DNA from 3 places in the Rhodococcus triatomae genome. Region 2 is predicted to be linked to each of the others. Evidence: riboswitches for the same ligand, from Rfam matches in the RefSeq annotation. Region 2 holds a riboswitch; each other region holds the start of a gene.
What was found. A riboswitch is a leader RNA that binds a small molecule or an ion and turns the genes downstream of it on or off. The one in region 2 is predicted to bind thiamine pyrophosphate.
Positions count from the first base shown of each region.

Region 1 (3,267 bases), 1.8 Mb from region 2:
CGGAATGGGCTTGGAAGCGTTGTCGCTGGCCAACACCCGCTCGTTCGAGGTCCAGCTCGCGATCATGGGTATCGGCGCCCACTACGACTACCCGCCGGTGGGCACGCACAGCTGGCCGTACTGGCAGGACCAGCTGTGGAGGATGTTGCCGATGCTGAAGGCCTCGATCGGCGCCTGAGCCCTGCCGCATCCGGGAAGACGTCCGTACGCTGGGGCGCATGACCCAGTGGACAGCCGCGGACATCGACGATCAGCAGGGCCGGACCTTCGTGGTCACCGGCGCCAACAGTGGGCTCGGCGAGGTCGCCGCCCGCGCTCTCGGGAAGGCGGGCGCGCACGTCGTGCTCGCCTGCCGGGACACCGAGAAGGGGGAGAGGGTCGCGCGCTCGATCGGTGACAACGCGGAGGTCCGCAAGCTCGACCTCGCGGACCTGGCGTCGATCCGGGAGTTCGCCGACGGAATCGACGAGGTCGACGTGCTGGTGAACAACGCCGGCGTGATGGCGCTGCCGCTGCGGCGCACGGTCGACGGTTTCGAGATGCAGATCGGCACCAACCATCTCGGCCATTTCGCGCTCACCGGCCACCTGATCGACAAGGTGACCGATCGGGTCGTGACGATGTCGAGTGGACTGCATCAGATCGGCAGCGTCGATCTCGACGACCTCAACTGGACTCGCCGGCGGTACTCGCGGTGGGCCGCCTACGGGCAGTCCAAGCTCGCCAATCTGCTCTTCGCCTACGAGTTGCAGCGTCGTCTGACCGCCTCGGGTTCCTCGGTGAAGTCGGTGGCCTCGCACCCCGGGTACGCCTCGACCAACCTCCAGGCGCACACCGAGTCGATCCAGGACCGGGTGATGGCACTCGGCAACCGTTTCCTGGCCCAGTCCGCCGAGATGGGTGCGCTGCCGTTGCTGTATGCGGCGACGGTGCCGAGCGTCGCGGGCGGTACCTATCTCGGACCGGATGGATTCATGGAGCAACGCGGCTACCCGCACGTCGTCTCCTCCAACAAGAAGTCGCACGACGTCGCGAAGGCCGCGGGGTTGTGGACGTTGTCGCAGCAGTTCACCGGGGTGGCGTTCCCCTTCGACTGAACGCGAACCGGTGCGCCTACACTGGGCGCCGAAAGTGACACGGGGTGCTGCCACCAGGCGGCTGAGAACACACCCGTCGAACCTGAACCGGGTAATTCCGGCGAAGGGATGTCGCGTGGTGCGGGCGATTTCCGGTAGCGGAGTTCGTGGGTGCCGATGTTCCTTCGCCCTTGTGAAAGAGGCGAGAGATGCGTATCGACGAACAAATCGTGCTGGTCACCGGTGGGGCCCGAGGCCTCGGCGCCGCGATCACCCGGGCCTTCGCCCGCGAGGGTGCCCGGGTGGTGGTGAACTGGTATCGCAGTGAGGACGCGGCGGCACGGTTGGTCGCGGAGATCGGTACCGACCGCGTCGTCGCGGTGCAGGGGGACGTGACGGACGCCGAGTCGGTGTCCGCACTGGTGGCCGCGGGGCAGGAGCGGTTCGGTGGCGCCGTCACCACCGTGGTCAACAACGCGCTGCCGGAGTTCTCGTTCAACGGTGATGCCAGGGAGAAGGCCGACAGCATCGGGTGGAACGCGTTCGAGGCGCAACTGCGCGGCAGCGTCCAGGGCATGCTCCACACGACGCAGGCGGCGCTGCCGGGCATGCGGTCCGCCGGCTTCGGGCGGATCGTCAACGTCGGTACCAATCTGTTCCAGAATCCCGTCGTGCCGTACCACGACTACACGGCCGCGAAGGCGGCGGCGCTGTCGTTGACCCGCACGCTCTCGAGCGAACTCGGGCCGGACGGGATCACCGTCAACATGGTCTCCGGGGGGCTGCTGCGCACGACCGATGCCAGCGCCGCCACGCCGGAGGAGGTGTTCGACCTCATCGCGACGAGCACCCCGCTGCGCAGTGTCACCACACCCGACGAGTTCGCGGACGCGGTGCTGTTCTTCGCCGCGCCGTGGTCGCGCGCGGTGACCGGCCAGAACCTGGTCGTCGACGGCGGCCTGGTGAAGGACTGAGATGCGGCAGTTGCACTTCAACGCGTTCCTGTGGGGATGCGGGCACCACGGGGCAGCGTGGCGGCACCCGGACTCGCCGGCCGAACGACTCGGCGACATCGGCTACTACGAGGAACTGGCCCGGACCGCGGAGCGGGGCCTGCTCGACGCGGTGTTCTTCGCGGACGGCCACGCGGTGCGCGATCCTGCCGCCGGTGCCTGGTGGTTTCTCGAACCGTTGACCGCGCTGTCGGCGATGGCCCGCGCGACCGAGCGGGTCGGGCTGGTCACCACCGTCTCGACGACGTTCTCCCAACCCTTCCCGGCCGCGCGGATGCTGGCCTCGCTCGATCACATCAGCGGCGGCAGGATCGGGTGGAACGTCGTGACGTCGATGTTCGATGCGGAGGCCCGCAACTACGGCCTCGAGTCCATGCCTGCCCACGAGGATCGCTACGCACGGGCCGGAGAGTTCGTCGATGTCGCTCTGGCCCTGTGGGATTCGTGGGGAGAACAGGCACTCGAGTTCGATCGGAACGGACGGTTCGCGGATCCGGACCAGGTGCGGTCGATCGATCACCGGGGCGCGCACTTCCGGGTCGACGGGCCCCTCACCGTCCCGCGCTCACCGCAGGGGCGGCCGGTGCTGTTCCAGGCAGGGGCGTCGGGTCCGGGACGGGATCTCGCCGCACGCTGCGCCGAGGGCATCTATTCGGTGGCCTACGACAAGGATTCGGCAATCGGGTACCGCCGCGACGTGAGGCGACGGGTGCGCGACGCCGGGCGTGATCCGGATGCGGTGACGGTGATGCCTGGCCTGGTGACGTACGTGGGTTCGACGGTCGAGGAGGCGCGGGCGAAGAAGGCCGAACTCGACGCGTTGCTGCCGACGGCCCAGTCGCTGGATCAGCTGTCGCTGTTCGTGCAGCAGGATGCACATGCGTGGGATCTCGATGCCCCGGTTCCTCCACTCCCGCCGCTGTCGGAGTTCACCGGTCCCCAGGGCAGGTACCAGACGATCCTCACGATCGTCGAGAAGGACCGCCCGACGGTGCGGGAGCTGTTGGGAACGCTCGCGGCCGGTGGCGGCCACGCCACCATGATCGGGACGCCCGAGTCGATCGCCGACGAGATCGAGGACTGGTTCCGCAGCGGTGCGGCGGACGGGTTCAACCTCATGCCTCCGCGGTACCCGGACCATCTGGAGGACTTCGTCGACGAGGTGATCCCGGTGCTCG
Region 1 covers NZ_CP048814.1:1,341,693-1,344,959, reverse strand. Annotated here, with positions in the region: gene G4H71_RS06320 (alpha/beta hydrolase) at 1-178, shown strand, start outside; gene G4H71_RS06315 (oxidoreductase) at 219-1,097, shown strand; TPP riboswitch at 1,128-1,223, shown strand; gene G4H71_RS06310 (3-oxoacyl-ACP reductase) at 1,286-2,050, shown strand; gene G4H71_RS06305 (LLM class flavin-dependent oxidoreductase) at 2,052-3,267, shown strand, end outside.
Region 1: another riboswitch for thiamine pyrophosphate. It lies ahead of G4H71_RS06310 (3-oxoacyl-ACP reductase); the one in region 2 lies ahead of thiD (bifunctional hydroxymethylpyrimidine kinase/phosphomethylpyrimidine kinase).

Region 2 (3,267 bases):
GAGGTTGATGCTCACGTTGAACGGCTCGAGCGACATGATGTCGACGCGTTCGATACCGGGGATCTTGAACCGGGCACCACCGCGCACCACCTTGGGTTTGCCGCGACCGGTGAACACGGCCACCTCGTTGGGTGGGACCTTGATGTAGTTCTTCACGTAGATCGCCGGCAGCGCCACGAAGACGACAATGGCGATCACGACCGCGATGAGTACGGCCATCATCTGGAGAGTTCTCCCTCAGTTGGCGTCGTCGATTGCGACGACGTGGAGATACTGATCGTCCACATCGGCGATGTAGACGGTGGTGGCGGGTGTGAGTGCAACCGGTTCGTCACTGACGGCCCGGCCCAGCACCCGGTTTCCTTCGGGATCGACGAACGACACCTCGCCCCAGCCACCCGGCTCGACGGCGAGGGTCACGGTACCGATCGACCCGATGTAGGAGGTACGACCGATGTGCGAGTTCGCCTGCTGCCGAAGTAGATACGGCAACAAGAGCCCGCGGGTGCCGACGACGAGAACGATCGCCAGCCCGACGGCCAGCAGCGTGGCGGCAACCGTTCCCAGTCCGGCCCAGGTTCCGGCGACGCCGCCGGCACCGAAGCCGAAGAGCCCGGTCGCGACGACCGTGAGACTCAGGAAGGGGAGGCCGTCGACGTCGGCACCGAGATCCGCCAGCTCACCGACGAGGAACGCCCCGAGCAGGGCGACCATGCCGACTACCAGACAGATGACGAACGCGATATCCATGCAGCCCCCACACGATCACCCCGGCCCCACGCCGGGGTTCCTGGGGAACCTTAGCACCGTCCGCGTCGGACCGGACGTTTGCTGCACATTAACTATGCGAACTAGGCGCGCGTCATCCGTCGACGAGGTCGCCGTACTCCGGACGGAGCGACAGGAAGCGCTGCACGTACGTACACACGGGCCGGATCAGGAGGCCACGGTCACGGATGTCGTCGAGGGCCTGCGCGACGAGCACGGCGGCGAATCCACGGCCGCCGAACTCCTCCTTGACGACGGTGTGCATCAGCGCGAGGACGGTGCCCGGTGCCGCGACAGCTCCGGGCATGGCGGCCTCGTCGCGGTAGCCGAGGATGCCCACGAGTTCGCCGCCGAGCCACAGGTCGAACCGATCATGGTCGGGATCGTTGCGCACGGACAGCTCCGCGGTCGGGGCGGCACCGACCGGCCGTTCATCGACTCGTGTGTGATCCGAATCACTCATGTCACCAGTATCCACGAATCCTCGGGATGCGAAAGGGAATGGAAGATGCCCTGCGCTACGCCGCCGTGGACACGTCACCGAACTCGGCGTGCTCGGCGAGGTAGCGCCGGACATGGGTGCACACCGGTCGCACCAGCCAGCGGTAGCTGCGTGCCCGCTCGAGCGCCGCCGCCACGAGGACCGGCTCGAATCCCAGGCCGCAGTACTCGTCCGCGACGATCGTGTGCAGGAACGAGACGGTGACCCGGTCCCAGTCCGGGACCACCCCCTCCTCGGATTCGATGTCCTCGTTCTCGAAGTAGCCGAGGATCCCCACGAGCTCGCCACCTCGCCACCATTCGAATCGATCGTGGTCGGCGTTGTCGGTCACCTCTGCGAATGCGGTACCTGTCACTGGAGCCTCCCGAACGGGGTGCGGGCCCGGCCACGTCGTCGAACCCGATTCACGGCACCTCCCCTGTCTACCCGGCGCACGTGTCACGCGTCGTTCGCTCAGATCACCGTGAAGAAAACTTCCGCTACTGTTCACAGAACCGAACGATGCAGAACCACACACGGGTGCTCGCACCAGCGGGCTGAGAGGACGGCTGGGGCCGTCGACCGTAGAACCTGTCCGGGTAATGCCGGCGTAGGGAGAGAGTTGATGGACACCGCCGCACCCCGATCCGACCGGCCGTCGCCGGTAGGGTCCGAATCCGTGACCCTGCTTCCCCTGGCCCCCTCCGGGCAGACTCCCGTACGCGCACTCACCATTGCCGGCACCGACTCCGGCGGCGGCGCCGGGATCCAGGCCGACAGCCGGACGATGGCGATGTGCGGCGTCCACGCCTGTGTGGCGGTCGCGGCCGTCACCGTGCAGAACTCGGTCGGTGTCAGCGGATTCCACGAGATCCCGCCGCAGATCGTCGCCGACCAGGTGCGATCCGTCGTCGGCGACATCGGCGTCACGGCCGCCAAGACCGGCATGCTCGCCTCCACCGCGATCATCGAGGCCGTCGCGGCGGTGTGCACCGAGGTGGGGATCGGGCGCGATCAGCCCGTGCCGCTCGTCGTCGACCCGGTGTGTGCGTCCATGCACGGCGATCCGCTCCTGCACGAGGAAGCGCTCGACGCGGTGCGGAACACGCTCATTCCCGTCGCCACCGTCGTCACCCCGAACCTGGACGAGGTTCGGCTGATCACCGGCATCGACGTCGTCGACGACGCCACCGCCCGCCGGGCGGCCGAATCCCTCCACGCGCTGGGTGCACGGTGGTCCGTGGTCAAGGGCGGCCACCTGCGTTCGTCCTCGGTGAGTACCGACCTGCTCTTCGACGGGGACCGGTTCCTCGAGTTCACCGCCCCACGGATCGACACGGGCAACGACCACGGTGGCGGCGACACCCTGGCCGCAGCCGTCGCGTGTGCTCTGGCACACGGGTACTCGGTGCCGGACGCGTTCGAGTTCGCCAAGGAGTGGGTGACCCGCTGCCTCGAAGCGGCGTACGACCTCGGGGCCGGTCACGGCCCGGTGTCGCCGCTGTGGCGGCTCCGGGTGAGCTGACCGACGAATCGATCAGGCGCGACGCACGCGCCAGATCCCCAGCTCCGGGGGGACCCCGTTGGGAGGTGACCCGAACAGGGGTCTGCGCCACGGGCGGGCGACCAGACCGAGTCGCTCGAGGGTTCCCTCGTACAGGCCGTCGAGCGCGGACGCCGACGCGACGACGTTACCGTCGGCGCCGAGTTCCATCATCCGTGCCGCGATGGTGACGTCGACGCCGATCCAGTCGGCACCGACCTTGCGCGGCACCCCGGTGTGTATGCCGACCCGCATCCTCGGGCAGTAACCGTCCACCTCGACGTCGGCGAGTGCGTCGCGGGCCTCGAAGACCGCCTCGAGCGCGCGATCGGGGCTCGGGAACACTGCCATGACCCCGTCACCGAGGCGTTTGACGACGTGACCCCCGCGAGCCCGGAACGGGGTTTCGACGGCCCGGGCCACGTCCTTGAGCAGTGCGAGCGTCGCCGCATCACCCGCGGGAAGGGACCAGGTG
Region 2 covers NZ_CP048814.1:3,109,160-3,112,426, reverse strand. Annotated here, with positions in the region: gene G4H71_RS14725 (flotillin family protein) at 1-222, opposite strand, end outside; gene G4H71_RS14720 (NfeD family protein) at 238-750, opposite strand; gene G4H71_RS14715 (GNAT family N-acetyltransferase) at 863-1,231, opposite strand; gene G4H71_RS14710 (GNAT family N-acetyltransferase) at 1,287-1,625, opposite strand; TPP riboswitch at 1,776-1,883, shown strand; gene thiD (bifunctional hydroxymethylpyrimidine kinase/phosphomethylpyrimidine kinase) at 1,929-2,774, shown strand; gene G4H71_RS14700 (adenylate/guanylate cyclase domain-containing protein) at 2,787-3,267, opposite strand, start outside.

Region 3 (3,267 bases), 2.3 Mb from region 2:
CAGCACGGCGACGACCACCGTCGCGGGCAGGACCCGCCGGATCAGCCCGACCGCCGCCGAGCCGGTCTCCCGCTCGGCGGCGCGGCCGGAATCCGGCGTCGTGTCAGTGGAGGTACTCATCGGTGAAGTACGTCGACCAATCCGGTTCCTCGGTCAGCGCGTTGCCGTCCGGGCCGGTCAGCAGGCCGGAGTCGTAGAGGAACTTCGAGAAGCCGCGCCACTGCTCCAGCGTCTGACCGCCCACCGCGCCGTTCGCGTCTCGCATGTACCTCTCGGCGAGCATCCGCTGACTCTCCCGGACGAGTTCCTCGTCGGGGAACGCGCCGGGCGCGGAATCGACGAGGATCTGCGCCGCCTCGTCCGGGTGGTCCGCCGCGTACTCGTAGCCACGTTGTAGTGCCTGGACGAAAGACCTTGCCCGGTCGGGGTTCTCGTCCAGCCAGTCGCGGTTCGCGTCGATCAGAATCGCATAGGATTCGGGGAACCCGTAGTCGGTGTACTCGAAGTAGCGCATCGGGGTGCCTCGATGCTCGGCTTCGATTCCCTCCCAGGCGAAGAACGACACGGTGAAGTCGGCCGTTCCGGAGTACACCGCCTCGTACGCGGAGGTACCCAGGGTCACCGTCTCGAACTCGCCGGCACCACCGTCGTTGCGGATCACCTGGCGGAGCACCGCTTCGCCGTCCGGATTCCCGAATCCGGCGTACGTCGTGCCGTCGAGTTCGCTCGGCCGCGTGACGTCCGAGTCGGCGCGTACCCCGATCGCCGTCGCCCACCGCTGCAGCGGCGCGAGCACGGAGACGGTGTTCGCCCCTGCCGCCTTGGCGAAGGTCGACGATCCGTGGAAGCTGACGCCGAATTCGGCGTTGCCGGAATCGACGAGCGTGTCCGGGGCGGTGTCGTTGTACGGCAGGATCTCCACGTCGATCCCGGCATCCGCGAAGTAGCCCTCGGCGATGGCCACGTAGAGGCCGGTGTGGTTCGTGTTCGGGGTCCAGTCCAGGGCGAAGCGGACGGTGTTTTCCGAGCCGGACGCGGCGCAACCGGTGACGGCGGTCAGTGCCGCCGAGACGAGTGCGATCAACGCCACGAGACGCCGCCGGTGTCGCGCCGTGACGGCGCCTGCCCCGCTCATGCCGGCCACGGCTGCGGGTGCAGGGCGGTGTCCCAGAAGAGGAACTCGTACCGACTCGCCGTCGTGAACGCCGCGGTCATCGCGGCTCTCTCGGCGTCGGTGGCAACTGCGGCGGCGTCGTCCACCAGCGACCTGGCGGTCGAGACCGCGTCGTGGAACGCGGGGTCGTCGTAGGTCGTCACCCAGCGCGCGTAGGGGTGTCGCGGGTCGCGGGCGAGTACCTGCTCCGCCTCGGCCGCGAGCCGACGGCCGACGTCGGCGTAGATCCAGAAGCACGGCAGCACCGCGGCGGCCGCGACGGCGTACGACTCGGTGGCGGCCGTGGCGATCAGGTACGAGACGTACCCGAGGCAGGCCCGAGAATGCTCCGGCTCCGTTGCGGCGGGCGGGAGCGCGTCGCTCCCGAGCAGATCCTGGTGCAGCGAGGCCTCCACCGAGGTCGCGCTCGCTGCGGCCCCGGCCCAGAACCCGGACGCGACAGGATCGGGAGATGTGGCGGCGACCAGTGCCAGGGCCTTCGCATAGCCGGTCAGGTAGAGCAGATCCTGCTCCATGTAGGTGCGGAAGACGTCGAGCGGCAGCGTGCCGTCGCCCAGTCGGCGCAGGAACTCCATGTCGTCGATCGACGCACGGAGAGCGGCGGTCTCCCGCCACAGGTGGTCGGTGAATCGTTCGGTGTTGTCGATGTGCCCCGCACCGGAGGAGGATCCTCCGGCCACGGCGGCACCAGTCGGCGCAGTCATCGCCTTGACATCCCTTCGTCAGCATTACCTGAGCAGGTTCCCGGGTGTGATCTCAGCCCCGCCCGTGCGGAGCACCCCGTGTCAGAACACGCCGACGATAACACCGCCGGGTTGGTACGTTGGCGACAGGCTCGCTGCGTGAGGAGGCCGGACGTGGGAGAGACGACGGAAACGGTGTCCCTCGTGGTGCACACGACACGGGGTGCGGTGCGTGGCCGAGTCGACGGCGACACCTATGCTTGGAAGGGCATTCCGTACGCCGCGCCGCCGGTGGGCCCCCGGCGGTTCCGGGCACCGCAGCCACGGGAGCCGTGGGACGGGGTGCGTGAGTGCGGCGCCTTCGGGCCCATCGCTCCGCAGGGGCACAACTCCGGGGTCCCCATCGATCCCGAACTGCAGACGGACGAGGACTGCCTGTCCCTGAACGTGTGGGCGCCCCCTTCCGCGGCGGGTGGACTCGAGCCGGTGATGGTGTGGATTCACGGCGGTGCGTACTGCCTCGGCTCGTCGGCGCAGGCGATCTACGACGGGCGCCATCTCGTCGAGACCGGTGACGTCGTGCTCGTGACGATGAACTATCGCGTCGGTGCGCTCGGCTTCCTCGACCTCTCGTCCTTCTCGACCGAGGAGCGCACGTTCGACGCCAACTGTGGCTTGCGCGATCAGGTGGCGGCGCTCGAGTGGGTGCGCGAGAACATCGCTGCCTTCGGTGGAGATCCGGACGCGGTGACCCTGTTCGGAGAATCGTCCGGTGCGGGATCGATCACCACGTTGATGACCTGCCCGTCGGCGGCCGGGCTCTTCCACCGGGCGATCGCCCAGAGCCCGCCCGCCACCTCGGTGTACGGCGCGGAGCGGGCAGCGACCGTGGCCGGCCGGTTCCTGGACATCCTGCACTTGACTCCCGACGAGATCGCGACGGTCCGTGAGCTGCCGGTGGAGGAGATCGTCGCCGCCAGCGACACGCTGGTCGACGAGGTGCCCACCCGCATCCCCGGCACGCTGGCCATGGCTCCCGTCGTCGATCGTGAGTTCCTCCCGCGGTATCCGGTCGCGGCTTTCCAGAAGGGGTATTCGCACCGGATTCCGCTGATCATCGGGACGAACAAGGACGAGGCGTCGATCTTCAAGTTCATGAAGTCACCGCTGCTTCCGGTGACGAGCGATTCGGTGCAGGCGATGCTCGAGGCGCTCGCCGCCGATCATCCGGAACTCCCGCACGAGCGCCTGGCCGAGATCATCGCCGCATACCCGGACCGGGAGAAGTCGAGCGGTGCGCTCGCGGTGTCGCGGGATGCGGCGTTCCGGATGCCGGCGCTGTGGGTGGCCGACGCGCACAGCCGCCACTCACCGACCTGGATGTATCGCTTCGACCACGCGACGCCGGTG
Region 3 covers NZ_CP048814.1:594,465-597,731, reverse strand. Annotated here, with positions in the region: gene G4H71_RS02790 (ABC transporter permease) at 1-120, opposite strand, end outside; gene G4H71_RS02785 (ABC transporter substrate-binding protein) at 104-1,135, opposite strand; gene G4H71_RS02780 (TenA family protein) at 1,132-1,878, opposite strand; TPP riboswitch at 1,872-1,967, opposite strand; gene G4H71_RS02775 (carboxylesterase/lipase family protein) at 2,032-3,267, shown strand, end outside.
Region 3: another riboswitch for thiamine pyrophosphate. It lies ahead of G4H71_RS02780 (TenA family protein); the one in region 2 lies ahead of thiD (bifunctional hydroxymethylpyrimidine kinase/phosphomethylpyrimidine kinase).